2 regions of the Pseudomonas imrae genome follow, and region 1 is predicted to be linked to the other one. Evidence: predicted binding sites of a transcription regulator. Region 1 holds the regulator's gene; the other holds the start of a gene.
What was found. Region 1 encodes sigma-54, which starts transcription at its own class of promoters, with help from an activator protein. Its sites were predicted from a motif close to ANTGGCATNNANNTTGCTNT; they were not measured.
Positions count from the first base shown of each region.

Region 2: the regulator sigma-54 is predicted to act here: its motif matches at 2,818-2,837, upstream of glnK (P-II family nitrogen regulator).

Region 1 is NZ_CP110853.2:4,481,045-4,486,794, reverse strand. Features, by position in the region: gene rapZ (RNase adapter RapZ) at 1-782, opposite strand, end outside; gene ptsN (PTS IIA-like nitrogen regulatory protein PtsN) at 785-1,249, opposite strand; gene hpf (ribosome hibernation-promoting factor, HPF/YfiA family) at 1,260-1,565, opposite strand; gene OQ460_RS20325 (RNA polymerase factor sigma-54) at 1,639-3,132, opposite strand; gene lptB (LPS export ABC transporter ATP-binding protein) at 3,318-4,043, opposite strand; gene lptA (lipopolysaccharide transport periplasmic protein LptA) at 4,043-4,576, opposite strand; gene lptC (LPS export ABC transporter periplasmic protein LptC) at 4,563-5,135, opposite strand; gene OQ460_RS20305 (KdsC family phosphatase) at 5,144-5,668, opposite strand; gene OQ460_RS20300 (KpsF/GutQ family sugar-phosphate isomerase) at 5,669-5,750, opposite strand, start outside.
Region 2 is NZ_CP110853.2:5,247,867-5,253,616, reverse strand. Features, by position in the region: gene OQ460_RS24050 (AAA family ATPase) at 1-1,308, opposite strand, end outside; partial or broken gene OQ460_RS24045 (magnesium chelatase domain-containing protein) at 1,490-2,137, opposite strand; gene OQ460_RS24040 (accessory factor UbiK family protein) at 2,364-2,624, opposite strand; gene glnK (P-II family nitrogen regulator) at 3,045-3,383, shown strand; gene OQ460_RS24030 (ammonium transporter) at 3,418-4,755, shown strand; gene OQ460_RS24025 (secondary thiamine-phosphate synthase enzyme YjbQ) at 4,966-5,391, shown strand; gene sutA (transcriptional regulator SutA) at 5,495-5,750, shown strand, end outside.

The DNA of each region.
Region 1 (5,750 bases):
TAGACAGAGCGGTGGTGGCCACCGGTGCAGCCAATGGCAATAGTGACATAGGCCCGATTGCTGGCTGCAAAGCGTGGCAGCCATTTAAGCAGGTAACTGGAGATATCCTGGAACATCTCCTCGACGTCCGGTTGTGCGGCAAGATACTCGGCCACCGGCAGGTCCAGGCCTGACTGATCGCGCAGTTCCGGCTTCCAGTAAGGGTTGGGCAAGCAGCGCACGTCGAACACCAGGTCGGCATCCACAGGCATGCCTCGCTTGAAGCCAAAGGACTCGACCAGAAAGGCAGTCCCCGGCTCTGGCTGGTTCAGCAACCGAAGCTTGATGGCATCGCGCAGTTGATAAAGGTTCAGGCTGGTGGTGTTGATCTTGAGGTCAGCCAGGTCAATGATCGGTCCCAGTAACTTGGTTTCGTCTTCGATGGCTTCGGCCAGTGAGCGGTTCGCGCTGCTCAGCGGGTGGCGGCGACGGGTTTCGGAGAAACGCTTGAGCAGCGTTTCTTCGTCGGCATCCAGGTACAGCACATCACAATGAATGTGCTTGCTGCGCACCTCTTCCAGTAGCTGCGGGAAGCGTGTGAGATGGCTGGGCAGGTTGCGAGCGTCGATGGACACCGCCACCAGCGGCTGCGCCAGTTCCGTGTGGATCAATGCACGCTCGGCCAACTCAGGCAGCAAGCCGGCCGGCAGGTTGTCGATACAGTAGAAGCCGTTGTCCTCGAGGACATTAAGGGCGGTGCTTTTGCCCGAGCCGGAACGGCCACTGACGATGATCAAACGCATGATTACTGCCCGCTTTGTTCATCCAGGACAACCTGATAGAGCGCCTCATTGCTTTTGGCGCTGCGCAATTTGTCGCGTACATCCTTGCGGTCGAGCATGCTGGCGATCTGCCGGAGTAGTTCCAGGTGTGCATCGGTGGCCGCTTCCGGGACCAGCAGAACGAACAACAGGTCTACCGGCTCACCGTCAATGGCGTCGAAGTCGATTGGGGCGTCCAGGTGCAGCAGGGCGCTGACGGGCTGCTCGCAGCTTTTAAGTCGGCAATGAGGGATTGCGATGCCGTTGCCAAAACCGGTTGAGCCAAGTTTTTCACGGGCGATCAGGGCCTCGTAGACATCTTGCATCTCCAGCTCGGGCACTTCGCGACCGATCAGGTTGGCAATCTGTTCGAGGGCTTTCTTTTTACTGCCGCCCGGCGCGTTCACGAGCGAACGGCCGGGGGTCAGGATGGTTTCAAGTCGGATCATGGGGGGAGAGTTAACGACCTGTACCTTGCATCAGGTGCAGATTCTTTTCCTTATGCTTTATGAGTTGGCGGTCCAGCTTGTCGTACAGCGAGTCAATTGCCGCGTACATGTCTTCATGTTCCGCGTTGGCGACGAGTTTGGCGTTCGGTACGTGCAAGGTGGCCTCGATTTTCTGCTTGAGCTTATCGACCTCCATGATGACTTGCACGTTGGTGATCTTGTCAAAATGCCCCGCAAGCTTGTTCAGCTTGCTCTCGGTGTATTCACGTAGGGGTTTGGTGACTTCCAGCTGGTGTCCACTGATGTTGACTTGCATACAGCTTCTCCTTCGTTGCCAGTGCATAAAGCGGCAGGCAAATGCCTGCCACTGGAACGCTGTGGCCCACCCGTCACATCAACCGTTTACGCTCGCTGGACGGCGCGATTCCAAGGGACTCGCGGTATTTGGCGACGGTTCTACGGGCGACCTGAATGCCTTGTGCCTCCAGTAAACCAGCGATCTTGCTGTCACTCAACGGCTTTTTCTGATTTTCCGCGGCAACCAGTTTTTTGATGATCGCGCGGATCGCTGTGGACGAGCATTCGCCGCCTTCGGAGGTGCTGACGTGGCTGGAAAAAAAGTACTTCAGCTCATAGATACCCCGTGGGGTATGCATGAATTTCTGTGTGGTCACTCGGGAAATAGTCGACTCGTGCATGCCTACCGCTTCGGCAATGTCGTGCAGGACCAGCGGCTTCATCGCCTCATCGCCGTATTCCAGGAAGCCACGCTGGTGCTCGACGATCTGTGTGGCCACTTTCATCAAGGTCTCGTTGCGACTTTGCAGGCTCTTGATGAACCAGCGGGCCTCTTGCAACTGATTGCGCATGAACGTGTTATCGGCGCTGGTGTCTGCCCTGCGGACGAAGCCGGCGTATTGTGGGTTGACTCGCAGGCGTGGCACTGACTCCTGGTTGAGCTCTACCAGCCAGCGTTCGTTGTCCTTGCGCACGATTACATCCGGAACGACATACTCCGCCTCGCTCGACTCGATCTGCGAGCCAGGGCGAGGGTTGAGGCTTTGTACCAGTTCGATGATCTGGCGCAGGTCGTCTTCCTTGAGCTTCATGCGGCGCATCAATTGGCTGTAATCGCGGCCGCCCAGCAAGTCGATATAGTCGGTGACCAATCGCTGCGCTTCTGTCAGCCACGGCGTCTTGGCAGGCAACTGACGCAACTGCAACAACAGGCATTCGCTGAGGTTGCGGGCGCCGATGCCGGCCGGTTCAAATTGTTGGATGCGGTGCAGGACGGCTTCGATTTCGTCCAGTTCGATGTCAAGTTCCGGGTCGAAAGCCTCAAGAATCTCTACAAGGGTTTCGTCCAGGTAGCCCTGGTTATTGATGCAGTCGATCAGGGTTACGGCGATCAGGCGATCGGTGTCTGACATCGGTGCCAGGTTCAGTTGCCACAGCAAATGACTCTGCAGGCTCTCGCCGACAGAGGTGCGGGTGGTGAAGTCCCACTCATCATCGTCGTTGCTGGGCAGGCTGCTGGCGCTGGTCTGGTAGACATCTTCCCAGGCTGTGTCCACCGGGAGTTCATTGGGAATACGCTCGTTCCATTCGCCTTCTTCGAGGTTATCCACCGTCGGGGCGGTTTCCTGATAGGAGGGTTCCTGCACGTCGGTGTTGGGTTTTTGCTCGATGTTGTCGGCCAGGGGGTCGGCGTTATCGAAGTCGTCGCCTTCTTCCTGGCGTTCGAGCATCGGATTGGACTCCAGGGCCTCCTGGATTTCCTGTTGCAGGTCCAGGGTCGACAATTGGAGCAGGCGGATGGCTTGTTGCAGCTGCGGTGTCATCGTCAGCTGCTGGCCCATTCTCAGGACTAGCGATGGTTTCATGGCAGGGGCTTAACACCTTATTCGCCGGCGCAGTGCGCCATCCACGACAGGGCGCGTGAGCGCCAAACATAAGCAAATTATATGCCTGATATCGGTGGCTTTGCCTAGAGCGCGGTAACAATAAAAACTATGAGGTTTTTATTGACTTGCGCGCTCTCTGGCGCTGAGCCATGACACCATGGTGTTTACAGGCGGAACTCATGGCCCAGGTAAACTTCCTTGACCAGTTCGTTGGCCAGGATAGTGGCGGCGTCACCTTCGGCAATCAGTTGGCCATCGTTCACGATATAAGCGGTTTCGCAGATATCCAGGGTTTCGCGCACGTTGTGGTCAGTGATCAATACTCCAATGCCCTTGGCCTTGAGGTGATGGATGATCTGCTTGATATCGCCCACCGAGATTGGGTCCACACCGGCAAAAGGTTCATCCAGCAAGATGAATTTCGGTGCAGTGGCCAAGGCGCGGGCGATCTCCACGCGGCGACGTTCGCCGCCGGACAAGCTCATGCCGAGGTTGTCGCGAATATGGTTGATGTGGAATTCCTGCAGCAGGCTTTCCAGCTCTTTGCGGCGGCCGTCGCGATCCAGTTCCTTGCGAGTTTCAAGGATTGCCATGATGTTGTCTGAGACTGACAGTTTGCGGAAGATCGACGCCTCCTGAGGGAGATAGCCGATACCGGCGCGGGCGCGACCGTGCATGGGCTGGTGGCTGACATCCAGGTCGTCGATCAATACACGCCCCTGATCCGCCTGGACCAGGCCAACAATCATGTAGAAGCAGGTAGTCTTGCCTGCACCGTTGGGGCCAAGCAGGCCGACGATCTGGCCGCTGTCGATCGACAGGCTGACGTCGCGCACGACCTGACGGCTTTTATAGGCCTTGGCCAGATGCTGGGCTTTCAGGGTTGCCATTACTGGGCCTTCTTCTTCGGCTGGATAACCATGTCGATGCGTGGACGTGGCGTAGTGACGTTGCTGCCATTGGCGCGACCAGCGTTGGCGACCTGTTTCACGGTGTCATAGGTGATTTTTTCACCCTCCGTGGAGTTACCGTCGGTGCTCAGGACCTTGGCTTGGTCAATCAGTACAATGCGGTTTTGCTGGGCATGGTACTGGATTGTCTTGCCATAGCCTTTCATCGGGCCGGCGTCGGTTGCCGATTGCTTCTGCTCGAAATAAGCCAGGTTGCCCACCGAGGTCACGACGTCGATATCGCCATTGGCAGTGCGGGTAAGCGTCACCTTGTTACCGGTGATCTTCATCGAGCCCTGGGTGATGATCACGCCACCGGTGTAGGTCGCGATGCCTTGCTTGTCATCCAGTTGCGCATCGTCAGCCGAGATGTGGATCGGTTGCTGGCTATCGTTCGGCAGGGCCCAGGCGCTCACGCTTCCCAGTGCTGCGCCCAGGCCGAGCAAAATAGGGAGGGTTTTAACGAGCCTCATACTGTCCTCTTACGTTCGATAGCAGGTGTATCCTGCTTTCTTTCAAATACGCTTTCATTCCCTTGCCAGTCGATACACCGCCAGCTCCGTCGATTCTAACGTTTTGCTCGGTCTGCGCATATTGCTTCTGGGGGAATACGGTCATGCGACTGCTGGTGATCACGGTCTGGCGATTCTCGGCATCGGTGCGGGCAATGCGTACGGAGTCGATCAATTCCACTTCGGTGCCGTCCGGATTGACTTCGCCGCGCTTGCTGGTGACGTGCCAAGGATATTCAGTGCCGCGATACAGATTCAGGTCTGGGTTGGTCAGCAATGTGACCTCCGTGGCCTTCAGGTGTTCGACCTTGTCCGAAGTCATCTCGTATTGCACCTTGCCATCGGGCAGGAACTGCACGCTGTAGGCGTTGGTGGCGTAATAGTCGATGGCGCCCCCGTCGACCCGCGCAACAGGCTGGTCGAGGAAGCGCTCCGGGCTGATATTCCAGTAGCCCACTGCCAGGAACAGAGCGGCGATGGTCCCGAATATCAAAAAGTTGCGAATCTTTTTACTCAGCATAGATAGCTCTATAGGTAGGCGGCGTGGGCCGCTTCAAGGCTGCCCTGTGCGCGCAGGATCAGCTCGCAGAACTCGCGGGCGGCGCCTTCGCCGCCGCGGGCCTGGGTAATGCCATGGGCGTGTTCGCGCACAAATACTGCGGCATTGGCTACGGCCATGCCCAGGCCGACACGGCGGATCACCGGCAGGTCAGGCAAGTCATCACCCAGATAAGCGACTTGCTCATAGCTTAGGTTCAGTTTGCCAAGAAGCTCATCCAGAACCACCAGTTTATCCTCGCGGCCCTGATAGAGGTAAGGAATCCCCAGATTTTGTGCGCGGCGTTCCACAACCGGCGTTTTTCTGCCGCTGATGATTGCCGTTTGCACGCCAGAGGCCATCAGCATCTTGATGCCCTGACCGTCGAGGGTATTGAATGTCTTGAACTCGCTGCCATCTTCGAGAAAGTACAGGCGTCCGTCGGTCAGTACGCCGTCAACATCGAAAATTGCCAGTTTGATGGCCTTGCCTCGTTGCAACAGATCGGTGCTCATTTACATCACTCCTGCGCGAAGCAGATCGCCAAGGTTGAGGGCGCCGATCGCTCGATCATCGTTGTCGACCACTACCAGGGCA
Region 2 (5,750 bases), 770 kb from region 1:
GAAGCCAAATGCTTTGATTTCACTTGCTGCGTAGTGAAGCTCTAACGCTTCCTTGCTTTTTTTTGTTTCTTTTCCAAAATTGTCGGTTTTATTATCATGTTGTTCGGTGATGTTTTGGACTTCAGTTAGAGTGCTATTGAATGCATCAATTGAAGTCGCAGCTATCTCTTCAATGTTGATTTCGACGTCAAAAGGATTCTCTATTTTTTTATCTAAAGCGATTTGCCACTTTTTGATTTGCTCATTGATTTCGTTCACCGCCGCAGAATTGCGTTGAGCCGCCGCATTTAGAGCCGTGGAGAACTCTTTATATAGTGTCTCTGGGGATGGCAGTATAGGTTGAGTGATGCTTTGATTAATAAGCCACTCGTGGGCTTTGGCTAACCTAGATTGGAAGTTTTTAAATTCTTCACTGAAGTGGCTTTCTATTTCCTTAGCTCTTTGTTCCGATACTTGGTTTCCACAAAACTCACAGCAGCTTGAATTGTGCCGGTGATGTATCTCTATACCATCCTGCACCCATTTCTGAATATCGCTGTTCTGACTTAACCTTTCCAAGGTTTTGCTAACTGCTGTAGTTTTTAGCAAGTCTCTTAGCCTAGTGGAAGCTTGTTTGTAATACTCGTTGTCAAGAACGGTTTTGACGAATCGTATAGCCGGAAGCTGTGCCGATTTAGCTGAGTTGGTAAGCTCAACTATCTTGTCTTTTTGTAATATAGAAGTCGGGTCGTCAATTTTTTCTTTATTTCGACCTATGAAACCCTCTAGTTTTCGCTTGTCATAATTTAAGTAGTAGCTATCACTCGTATCAATTGACTGTAATCCAGTCTTAACATGCCTTGCACTATCCGTCATGAATTTAGCTTGGTCAGTGACAAGTCGGCCGAGCGAAGTATTTTCAATAGTGTATTTTGCGTCTTTTTCTTTTACCTGCTTCTTAAGCTCTTCAAGTTTTTTAATTTCGTCTATCTTTTCTTTAGCCACTAGCAGTATGCTTTTAACGGAGCTGTTCCAATCTATGTTGTCTTGCACAAATTTCTGATTGAAAACTTGAATATTAAGGTTGCTGGTAGCTAGATTTTTTTCTGTTACTGTCGACCCAGCATCTGTTGTAATAGTGAACTCTGAGCCTGTAAAGCTCGGATTAGTAGTCCGCTTTTCAAGGGAGGAGAAAAGACCTGAAAGTGTTGATTTTCCTGTGCCATTCCAACCATATACAAGATTGTACCGCCCGAAGTTCTGGGTCGCCTTGTTATTATAGTTTTTGAATATCCCGAAGTTTTTGAGTTTTTGAATGTTACTTATCATTGCTGCGCTCCGTGCTGACAATTGCATTTTTTATATGTCGGTTGATACCCAGCCAGCATTATTTTGTAGTAGTGGCAGGATGATGGTAGACCAGAACGGAGGATTGCGTATTCACACGTGGCTTGAGCGCCACGATTAGTCCCCCGCCTTGACGAAAATATGAGGTCCAATGCTAGCTTTAAAGAAGCAGGTTGTGGGCGCCCGCCGCCGCAATCAACAGAGCCCTTTTTGCCGCCAGTTGGCCCTGGACTTCGCTGAGGTCGGGGTAGGGCTTGTTCAAGTACAGCAAACCGTCGGACTTGAAGGGTTCAATCGGCACTTGCCCATTCAGGTGCGCCACCACCTGCAGCAGGTGGTCTGCTGCAATTACCTTCAGGCCGGAAGCGAGGCATGCTTCCTCGGTATTGGCCCGAGGCACGATCAAGGTACGTCCCGCCTTGCGTGCCGCCAGGGCCGCGGGCAACACACCTTTTACCGCCCGTACTTCACCAGACAGGGCCAACTCACCGAGACATTCCACGTCATCGAGCATCAGCGCCGGCACCTGCATGCTGGCGGCCAGGATCCCCAGTGCAATGGCCAAATCAAAACGCCCGCCGTCCTTGGGCAGGTCGGCGGGCGCGAGATTGAGGGTGATCCGGCGAGCAGGGTATTGCAGCGCGCAGTTGAGAATGGCACTGCGCACCCGGTCCTTGCTTTCCTTGACCGCTGCTTCTGGCAACCCCACCAGCGTCAGAGACGGCAAGCCGTTGGCCATATGCACCTCGACGGTGACTGCGGGGGCTTCGACGCCAATCTGGGCACGGCTGTGGACGATGGCAAGAGACATGCTCGTTCCTTGAATTAGAGGGCCGCGTCCTGCGGTTTTTCAAGGGTAGACGAGAGAAAGGCGAGCGAAGTGCCGAGGTTTTACAGAACGTATCCCCAACTGAACGCAGAGCCAGTGTGGGAGCTGGCTTGCCAGCGATAGCAATCCGCCGGATATCTATTTCTTGTCTGACACACCGCTATCGCAGGCAAGCCAGCTCCCACATTTTGATATGAGTCGTATCAGGTTATTCCTGGGCAGGGCTCAACCGTGCTTCCAACTCCGCCACCTTCGTCTCCAGGCTCTCCAGCCGCGCACGGGTGCGGGCCAGGACCACCATTTGGCTATCGAACTCTTCCCGGCTTACCAGATCGAGCTTGCTGAAGCCGCTTTGCAACAGCGCCTTGAACTGGCTTTCGATTTCATTGCGGGGCAGTGGAGTGTCGCCGCTGAACAGGCGAGAGGCGTGGCCACTCAGGGCGTCGAGGAGGTCTTTGGGCGCGAGCATGGGAGATATTCCGGAAAACTGTTGGGCGCCAGTGTAACACGCAGCGTCCAGAGCCTTTTCACCGCCGCAGTCGCACGCTTTTCGCGCACAGGCCAGGGCTGTGACGCACTGTTTTTGTGCGTATCGGCATCGCCGCCACGCACCTTCATCCGGCATATGTGAGCAACGGATTGATTTCTATGATTTTTACGGAGCTGGCAAGGTTTCTGCTTAGACGATCATGACCCATGCACTGATGCAGTCGCTGTGACGAATGCAGTGCACTGACGGATCAGGGTACATGTTTCGTCCCCAGCGGTTAGCTGGCGTCGCAATGGCAATTGCCGAGGCGACGATGCGTTACAAAGCCAGGCACTGCGCTTAGACTTGAGACGGGTTTGTTTTCCTGGGGCAAGTCCACCAATTCGGGAGAGAGTTTTCATGAAGCTAGTCACTGCCATCATCAAGCCGTTCAAGTTGGACGATGTACGCGAGTCACTGTCCGAGATCGGCGTGCAGGGCATTACCGTCACTGAAGTCAAGGGCTTCGGTCGGCAGAAGGGTCATACCGAGCTGTATCGCGGCGCGGAATACGTAGTCGATTTCCTGCCGAAGGTGAAGATTGATGTCGCCATTGACGACAAGGATCTTGATCGGGTCATCGAGGCGATAACCAAGGCAGCCAACACCGGCAAGATCGGCGACGGCAAGATATTCGTGGTCAATCTGGAACAGGCTATTCGCATCCGTACCGGCGAAACCGATACCGACGCAATCTAAGCCGCCAAACCCCAACGCCCCAGGAGAAAACAATATGACTCTGCGTAAATTCGCAGGGCTAGGAGCCCTGTTGTCCATCGTAATGCCCAGCCTGGCCATGGCGGCAGACGAAGTGGCGGCTCCAGTCCTCAATTCCGGCGATACCGCCTGGATGCTGACAGCCACCGCGCTGGTGCTGTTCATGACTATTCCTGGCCTGGCGCTGTTCTACGGCGGCATGGTCCGTTCCAAAAATATCCTTTCCGTGATGATGCAGTGCTTCGCCATTACCGGCTTGATCAGCATTCTGTGGGTCGTCTATGGCTACAGTATCGCGTTCGACACCACGGGCATGGAGCAGGGCGTCGTCAATTTCAACTCGTTCTTCGGTGGCATGGGCAAGGCGTTCCTGGCGGGCGTGACCCCATCGAGCATCACCGGGCCTGCGGCACTGTTTCCGGAAGCGGTGTTCATCACCTTCCAGATGACCTTCGCGATCATTACTCCGGCGCTGATTGTCGGTGCGTTCGCTGAGCGCATGAAATTCTCTGCCATGCTGATCTTCATGGCTATCTGGTTCACCCTGGTTTATGCGCCAATCGCACACATGGTCTGGAGCGGCAACGGCGGCCTGATGTGGGACTGGGGCGTGCTGGACTTCGCTGGCGGCACCGTGGTGCATATCAACGCCGGTGTGGCTGGCCTGGTGGCGTGCATCGTGCTCGGCAAGCGCAAAGGCTACCCGACCACCCCGATGGCACCGCATAACCTGGGTTACACCCTGATCGGCGCGGCCATGCTGTGGATCGGCTGGTTTGGCTTCAACGCAGGCTCCGCTGCAGCGGCCAACGGCACGGCCGGGATGGCGATGCTGGTGACTCAAATCGCCACCGCTGCGGCTGCACTGGGCTGGATGTTTGCCGAGTGGCTCACCCACGGCAAGCCGAGCGCACTGGGCATCGCCTCGGGCGTGGTTGCCGGCCTGGTGGCGATTACTCCGGCGGCCGGTACGGTGGGCCCGATGGGTGCCATTGTGATTGGCCTGGCGTCGGGCGTGATCTGCTTCTTCTGCGCCACCAGCCTCAAGCGCAAGCTGGGCTACGACGACTCCCTGGATGCCTTCGGTGTACACGGTGTCGGCGGTATTGTCGGCGCTATCCTGACCGGCGTGTTTGCTGCACCGATCCTGGGCGGCTTCGGCACGGTGACCGACATCGCGGCACAGGTCTGGATCCAGGCCAAGGGCGTTGGGTTTACCGTGATCTACACGGGGATCGTCACCTATGTGATCCTCAAAGTGTTGGACATGGTGATCGGCCTGCGTGTGACCGAAGAGGAAGAGGCGGTTGGCCTCGATCTGGCGGAGCACAACGAGCGCGGTTACAACTTGTAAATACGCGTAAAAAAAATGCCCGGTTCGCCGGGCTTTTTTTTGTCTGGCGTTTGTCAGTCACCAGAGGTTGTGAGACTTTTTATTCAAGTTTGTGACGGGATCCACAAGGCACATTTCACTGTGCGAATGTCTTACAGGCATGTAGGCGTATTCGGCACTTTGTTTTTTCCCAGAGCGCGCTAGAATGCGCGCCGATGGGCGGAGAACTGTATGTGGCAACAGACGTTGATTACCCTGCGGGCAAAGCCCCGAGGCTTTCATCTGGTAACGGACGAGCTGCTCGCGAGCTTGCCTGAAGTGAAGGCTTGTCGAGTCGGCCTGCTGCATCTGTGGCTTCAGCACACCTCGGCTTCGTTGACGATCAACGAGAATGCCGACCCGGCAGTTCGCCGAGACTTCGAGCGTTTTTTCAATGCGCTGGTGCCGCAAGGTATGGCGGGATATGAACACAACGACGAAGGTCCGGATGATCTGCCGGCGCACTTCAAGGGCAGCCTGTTGGGCTGCCAGCTGAGTTTGCCGATCAAGTCCGGCCGCTTGGCAATAGGAACATGGCAAGGCGTTTATCTGGGCGAGCACCGTGATCATGGCGGTGCCCGTAAAGTCCTCGCCACCTTGCACGGTGATGGGGCATAAGCCACTGGTTATCCGGTGGACGTTGATTTTTTTCCGGCGGCCTTCGACAGATGGCGAAGCTGGGCTATAACTAATCTGCTTTTCGCAAGTCATGAGGTAGAACATGAGCGACGATGATCTGGAAAACGACGAACTCGAAGTAGGTGACGAAGACGACACCGAAGAGGGGCTTGAGGCGGCTGCCGAAGACGTGGCAGATGACGACGGTGGCGATGATGCGCCGGCTCCGGCTGCCAAGGGCAAGGCCAAGGCTGCAGTTTCTGTAGATGAACTGCCAAGCGTTGAAGCCAAGAACAAAGAGCGCGATGCGCTGGCCCGGGCGATGGAAGAATTCCTCGCCAAAGGCGGCAAGGTGGTCG